DNA from 3 places in the Photobacterium kishitanii genome. Region 1 is predicted to be linked to each of the others. Evidence: riboswitches for the same ligand, from Rfam matches in the RefSeq annotation. Region 1 holds a riboswitch; each other region holds the start of a gene.
The links. Region 1 has a riboswitch for thiamine pyrophosphate ahead of thiB (thiamine ABC transporter substrate binding subunit). Riboswitches for the same ligand answer to the same signal wherever they lie in the genome.
Positions count from the first base shown of each region.

Region 2: it holds a riboswitch for thiamine pyrophosphate, as region 1 does, so the genes downstream of both, thiC (phosphomethylpyrimidine synthase ThiC) here and thiB (thiamine ABC transporter substrate binding subunit) in region 1, are expected to answer to the same signal.
Region 3: it holds a riboswitch for thiamine pyrophosphate, as region 1 does, so the genes downstream of both, thiD (bifunctional hydroxymethylpyrimidine kinase/phosphomethylpyrimidine kinase) here and thiB (thiamine ABC transporter substrate binding subunit) in region 1, are expected to answer to the same signal.

Region 1 covers NZ_LN794352.1:2,995,165-2,997,442, forward strand. The annotation lists gene leuD (3-isopropylmalate dehydratase small subunit) at 1-176, shown strand, start outside; gene PPBDW_RS13830 (DUF547 domain-containing protein) at 301-1,083, shown strand; TPP riboswitch at 1,112-1,228, shown strand; gene thiB (thiamine ABC transporter substrate binding subunit) at 1,372-2,278, shown strand, end outside.
Region 2 covers NZ_LN794352.1:3,290,717-3,292,994, reverse strand. The annotation lists gene crcB (fluoride efflux transporter CrcB) at 1-63, opposite strand, end outside; gene PPBDW_RS15230 (universal stress protein) at 268-690, shown strand; TPP riboswitch at 815-912, shown strand; gene thiC (phosphomethylpyrimidine synthase ThiC) at 1,032-2,278, shown strand, end outside.
Region 3 covers NZ_LN794353.1:397,554-399,831, reverse strand. The annotation lists gene PPBDW_RS17060 (ABC transporter ATP-binding protein) at 1-577, opposite strand, end outside; gene thiD (bifunctional hydroxymethylpyrimidine kinase/phosphomethylpyrimidine kinase) at 567-1,409, opposite strand; TPP riboswitch at 1,519-1,619, opposite strand; gene PPBDW_RS17050 (hypothetical protein) at 1,807-1,989, opposite strand.

The DNA.
Region 1 (2,278 bases):
TCACCGTTGATCTGGAAGCTATGACAGTATTTGCCAACGGCAAACAATACCCATTTGAGATTGATGAGTTTCGACGTCACTGTCTATTAAACGGATTAGATAACATTGGCTTAACGCTACAACATCAAGCAAAAATTGCTGAATACGAAGCGAATATTCCAACTTTCCTTGCTTAAATAACCTGCGCAATAAAACGCCTGTAATAATCAGGCGTTTGTTCCTAAAATTACTATCAACCCTGTAATAAACTAAGACTTATAGCGGTCTTGGTAGTTATCATATCTCTATAATTGGTTACTTATGCGCATTGTTTTAAGCTTACTATGTATTTTATGGTCAATGAATATTTTCGCAGCACCAAAGGCAGATCTTTTACCTTATTGGCAGGATCAGCTTGCCACTGATCAACGTCAAATAAATCATCACCAATGGCAACAGTTATTGGATAAATATCTCGTCGTACAACCTCAACAAACACTCTTTCGTTATGGTGATGTCACCACCGCAGACAAACAACAATTAAGTAATTATATCAAGCAACTAAGCGATCTTGACCCACGTCAATATAATCGTAATGTCCAATTTAGTTATTGGGTTAATCTTTATAATGCGCTGACAGTGCAATTGATCATTAATAATTATCCAATCACTTCTATCACTAAACTTGGTGGCTTTTTTAGTTTTGGACCATGGGATCAACCTATAGTGACGATCAACAATAAAACGCTTAGTCTTAATGATATAGAACACCGAATATTACGTCCGATCTGGCGCGATCCTCGTATTCATTATGCGGTTAATTGTGCCAGTTTAGGCTGCCCTGATTTACTACCACAAGTATTTGACAGCCAGCAATTAAATCATCAACTCGATGCTGCTGCGAGCAGGTTTATTAATAGTCCTAAAGGGGTACGTACCAACTCAACCCAAACCACTTTATCGTCAATTTATGATTGGTATAGTGCCGACTTTGGTAATCAACAGGCTTTATTGCAGCATATAAATCATTATCGTGTGCATAAAAAAATCACTGCTAAGAACATCAAATTTGATTACAACTGGTTGTTAAATAGGAAGCTATAACTTAACGTCTATTACAGGTACAATACTCGTGTTCTCATTGGGGAGCCGTTAGGCTGAGATTGTTGTTATGACCTTGATTGGTATAGCAGAACCCATTGAACCTGAACCAGGTAATGCTGGCGTAGGAATTGAGAAACGCATGGGTATTTCGCTCATGTAAATCTGCTATTACAGCATGATGCTTCCCCTCTCAACCCTGTGCCGCTCTCTCTTTTTATTTTGTTTGCAGGATGTAAACATCAGGAGCGCATAGTGAAAATCAGTTATACACTTTTACCGTTAATTTCAATGTCGTTACTCTCCAGCAACGCCTTCGCCGCCGATAATACTCTTAATGTTTATACCTACAGTTCGTTTTCGTCTGAATGGGGACCGGGGCCTATCATTAAAAAAGCCTTTGAAGCGCAATGTAATGGCTGTAAGGTTAACTTTGTCTCTTTAGAAGATGGCGTATCAATTCTTAACCGTGTTCGCCTTGAAGGCAGCCGCAGCCAAGCCGACATTCTGCTCGGGTTAGATAACAATCTCATGACTGAAGCCAAGCAAACAGGGCTATTAGCCAAGCAGCATGTTGATCTTAGTAAATTAACGCTACCTAAAGGCTGGCATGACGACACCTTTATTCCCTACGATTATGGCTATTTTGCGTTTGTTTATGACAGCACCAAATTACCCAACCCACCAACAAGTTTAAAAGCACTGGTTAATGATCAAAACATCAGTGTGATCTATCAAGATCCCCGCACCTCAACTCCAGGTCAAGGGCTAATGTTATGGATGAAATCAGTTTATGGTGATAAAGCTGCCGCTGCATGGCAACAATTAGCCAAACACACAGTTACCGTTACTAAAGGCTGGTCAGAAGCTTACAGCATGTTCCTTGATGGTGAAGCAGATATGGTATTGTCATACACCACCTCGCCGGCCTATCACATCATTGAAGAGCACAAGACCCAATATAAGGCGGCTAACTTCAAAGAAGGTCATTACATGCAAGTTGAAGTGGCGGCTAAAATGAAAAATAGCCCTCATCCTAAACTTGCTGATCAATTTATGCAGTTCATCGTCAGTGATGACTTTCAATCTCAAATTGCCACTCATAACTGGATGTATCCGGTGACTAAGCAGCCATTGCCAGCAGCATTTAAACAATTAACTGTACCTGATAAAGCATTAGAATTTAGTGCAGATGAAG
Region 2 (2,278 bases), 300 kb from region 1:
TCGTGAGCAGGCGCCGAATGCACCACCAATTGCGATGAATCCTAGTAATAAATATTGGCTCATTGGTATCTCGTTTCAGTTAAAGGTAATGATTAAAAGCCGTCATAATAATCGGTTGTTGAGTTAGTTGACACTCTCGATAATTGCAATCATTGATTTAAGCGTATATTAAAATGTCGGCACATAGTTGGTTGTATAGCTACATTTATAGCATCATAATCATAACTAAGAAATTTACTACTGAGCGTAGGCTCATGGAGATAAGCTATGTCGCTATATCAAACTATATTACTTGCTGTTAACCCTGAAGATAAATATGCCCATAAACTAATGGTAAAGGCAGGGGTTATTGCTGAGCAAAATAATGCAGAATTACATGTTGCCTATGTTGAACCTGGTGTTGGTAATGTTAGCTTTATTGATGTCGAAATTGAATTACAAGAAGAACATGACGCGATTGCTAAACAGCGGATGTCACAATTATCAGAGTTAGCGACAGCTTCCTCTTATCCTGTTGCTGGCTTACATATTGCCAATGGTGATATTGCTAAACATTTAGAAGAGCTTGCTGAGAAGGTTGAAGCTAAGTTAGTCATTACTGGTTATCACAAGTCTAGTATCCATATTTTTGGTGATGTGAGTGAAACACTAGCAAAGCATCTTAAGTGTGATGTACTTATCTCGCAATAATCATCATGGTTATTAGCATGAAATAAAAAGTCGTGTAATTGCACGGCTTTTTGCTATCTGTCACTGTCTATTGATTCTTTTGGCTAAAGACTTGTAGTGATAGCCTGAGGCTTTATACTTAATCACTTACTTGTCGGAGTGCCATATGGCTGAGACCGCATTGCGGGATCCGTTGAACCTGATCAGGCTAATACCTGCGAAGGGAACAAGAGGTTATCTTTACTGCATATCCTTATCTAGGGATCACTGTCTGTATTCGATTATGCACAATATTGCTGCATAGCTCTTGTTTACGCCCATCCGCCAAGCATTTTTCCCTACAACATTGAAAGGAAATTGCTGTGTCGAATCGCAAGCAAGCGAGATTGGAAGCGAAACAATTTATCGAGTCATTAACGGCTCAACCTTACCCTAACTCCCACAAAGTGTATGTTGCTGGTAGTCGCGCTGATGTTTTAGTGCCAATGCGCGAAATAACCTTAGCTGATAGCCTAGTAAGTGGCCCCAAACAGACTCCTCTCTTTAAACCAAATCAACCAATACGTGTTTATGACACATCTGGTTTTTATACCGATCCTGAGCAATCGATAGATATCTATCGTGGTTTGCCGACAGTCCGTCAAGCGTGGATAGCTGAACGTAATGATACTGAGTTATTATCGGAATTAAGTTCTGATTATGCCCATGAGCGTTTAGCTGATAAGACACTTAATGATTTACGTTTTAGTTACCGCGCTCCTATTCGACGAGCTCAAGCTAATGTATGTGTTACACAGCTGCACTATGCTCGCCAAGGTATTATTACTCCTGAAATGGAATATATTGCGATTCGTGAAAATATGGGACGAGCGCACTATGATGATGAAGTTTTAAATCAGCAGCATGCTGGTATGGATTGGGGAGCGAATCTTCCACCACAAATAACTCCTGAGTTTGTTCGCCAAGAAGTGGCTGCTGGTCGAGCAATTATTCCTGCTAATATCAATCACCCTGAAGTTGAACCAATGATCATTGGGCGTAATTTTCTTGTCAAAGTAAATGCCAATATTGGTAATTCAGCGGTGAGTTCATCAATCGAAGAAGAAGTTGAGAAATTAGTATGGTCGACTCGTTGGGGCGGCGATACTGTGATGGATTTATCAACGGGACGTAATATTCATGAGACACGTGAGTGGATCATTCGTAATAGCCCAGTACCGATTGGCACTGTGCCGATGTATCAAGCATTGGAGAAAGTGAATGGTATCGCTGAGAATCTTACTTGGGATATTTTTCGAGATACTTTATTAGAGCAAGCAGAACAAGGTGTCGATTACTTTACGATTCATGCAGGGGTTTTATTACGTTATGTGCCAATGACGGCTAAACGGGTAACAGGGATTGTTTCTCGCGGTGGTTCAATTATGGCGAAGTGGTGTCTGGCGCATCATCAAGAAAGCTTTTTGTATGAAAACTTTCACAGTATTTGTGAAATTTGTGCTCAATATGATATATCGCTTTCACTCGGTGATGGTTTACGTCCGGGATCAATTGCTGATGCCAATGATGAAGCTCAGTTTAGTGAATTACGTACGCTGGGCGAACTGAC
Region 3 (2,278 bases), on a different contig from region 1:
TTTTATGTTTCAGTAATTTCACAAATAGATCTTGGAGGCGATAACGGGTGACGGCATCGAGTGCTGAAAATGGTTCGTCCATTAATACAATCGGTTGATCTTGCAATAATGTTCTAGCAAGTGCGACGCGCTGTCGCATACCACCAGATAACTGTTGGGGTAATAGCTGCTGTTTATCTGCTAAGCCGACGTGCTCTAATAATGTTATTGCTCGTTGTTGTAGATTTGAGTTCGAAGCATGGTGGCCGAACTTACTACTAATACAGACATTTTCTAACACCGTTAACCAAGGCAATAACAGATCTTGCTGTGCCATATAAGCTACTCGCCCTGTTAAAGGCTGATTATCTGAAATAGTCAGTTGACCTTGCCATTCAGTTGTCTCGTTTAATAATCCCGCTAAGAATTTAATTAAGCTGCTTTTTCCACAACCACTTTTACCCACTAGGCATGTCCATTTGTTAGCAGCAATCGTTAAATTCAGATCCTTAATTACAGGGATATTTTCGGTAGCGCTGCCATTTGAGTGATAACGTAAGCTGCCATTAATTATGGTGATTTCCAGATCAACGCACATGATGATGACCTGCAAAGAAGTGATTAACAGGTCCGTGACCATGACCAATATTGAGTTCATCGGCGGCGGTTATGGCTGCGGTAATGTAGCGTTTAGCCAAGGTAGTTGCTGTTGTAAGATCATTGCCTTGTGCTAAATAGGAGGCGATAGCCGCAGACAGAGTACAACCAGTGCCATGAGTATTGTTGGTGTCAATACGAGGGGTTGTTAGCTCGATAACGTTATTAGCTAAAATCAATAAATCAGTGCTATCACTACTTTGTTCTAAATGTCCGCCTTTAAGTAACACGGCATGAGGATTAATGTCTCGCAATGCGCTAATCATTGCTTGCATATCAGCCATAGATTGTGGGATTTCTAAACCGGTTAATGCAGCGGCTTCTGGTAGGTTAGGGGTAATAATATCAGCTAATGGCAGTAATTCAGTTTTGAGCGTAGTTATAGCGTGTTGTTGTAATAATACATCACCGCTGGTGGCAACCATTACTGGATCAATAACTAAAAATTGTGGTTGATAATGACGAATTTTAGCCGCAACTAACCGAATAATCTCACTATCAGCGAGCATACCAATTTTTACAGCTTGAACATTTAAATCCGTAAAAACAGCATCTAACTGTTGTTCAACCATCTCAAGTGGAATAGCGAGTATACCGCTAACACATTGGGTATTTTGAGCGGTAATTGCGGTGATCACCGAGCAAGCATAACTACCTGTTGCTGAAATGGCTTTAATATCTGCTTGAATGCCAGCACCGCCGCCACTATCCGATCCTGCGATAGTTAACACAATAGGCGTAACAGTGTGGTGTGACGATGTGATAAGTGACATACATAATTCCTCATGCGCAGCATCAGGAACAAGTATCAAGCAGGAAAGCGTAAACTGCGGTATGAGAATGTGCAGTTGTGACTCAAGCTTGCATCTATTAACGGTGTGGTATCGTTGATAGTTAGTTCCCTCCGCCAGTGCTAACTGGTTCAGGTTCAACGGGTCCCACCATTATGGTGATCTCAGCTTAAAGCCCCCCGACTAATAGCAATTATCCTAATCCACAATAATTGGGTTGTCACTATATTTTATTGAAAAATAATAGGTTACAGGTGTTGTTTAGAGATATTAATGAATAACACATTAATTTATTGAATGTTTTGTTGCTGGGATAGAGCGTGGTTTTTTTTGGTTCTATGACCGTCACTTTTTCAAATGGGGCACAGATGGGGTACGATTATCTTAATGCCATCTCCATTTTTTCTATTTCTGATTCATTTCCACTCGGCATCCAAGTGCCATAAACCTTCAATACCATTGTCATATCTTTGTGGCCCATTTGGGATGCAATAAACGCAGGATAACTCCATGGCTTAGCATCCAGCAGGCATATGTATGGGTTACGAGATCGTATATTCATAGTGACGATATTGATTGAGAGAGACACTTACCAGTGCAGTTCAGCAAAACACTGATAAAAGCGATTAAGTCAGTGAAGTGGATTGTTACAATTGTTCGATAGATGAAACTAAGGCCTTGCGATTGCGAGGCCTTTTTGTGTTCCGATCAAAACTAAACATTAATCGAGCCTAGCTAATATAAATGCCAGACTGTCTTAGCTGATGCTTTAAATCTAGGGGTTGAACTGAGTTAAAAGCAGTTGGGTAATAAGACGATTTAATAAAACGTCACCTCACAACGTAATTAAA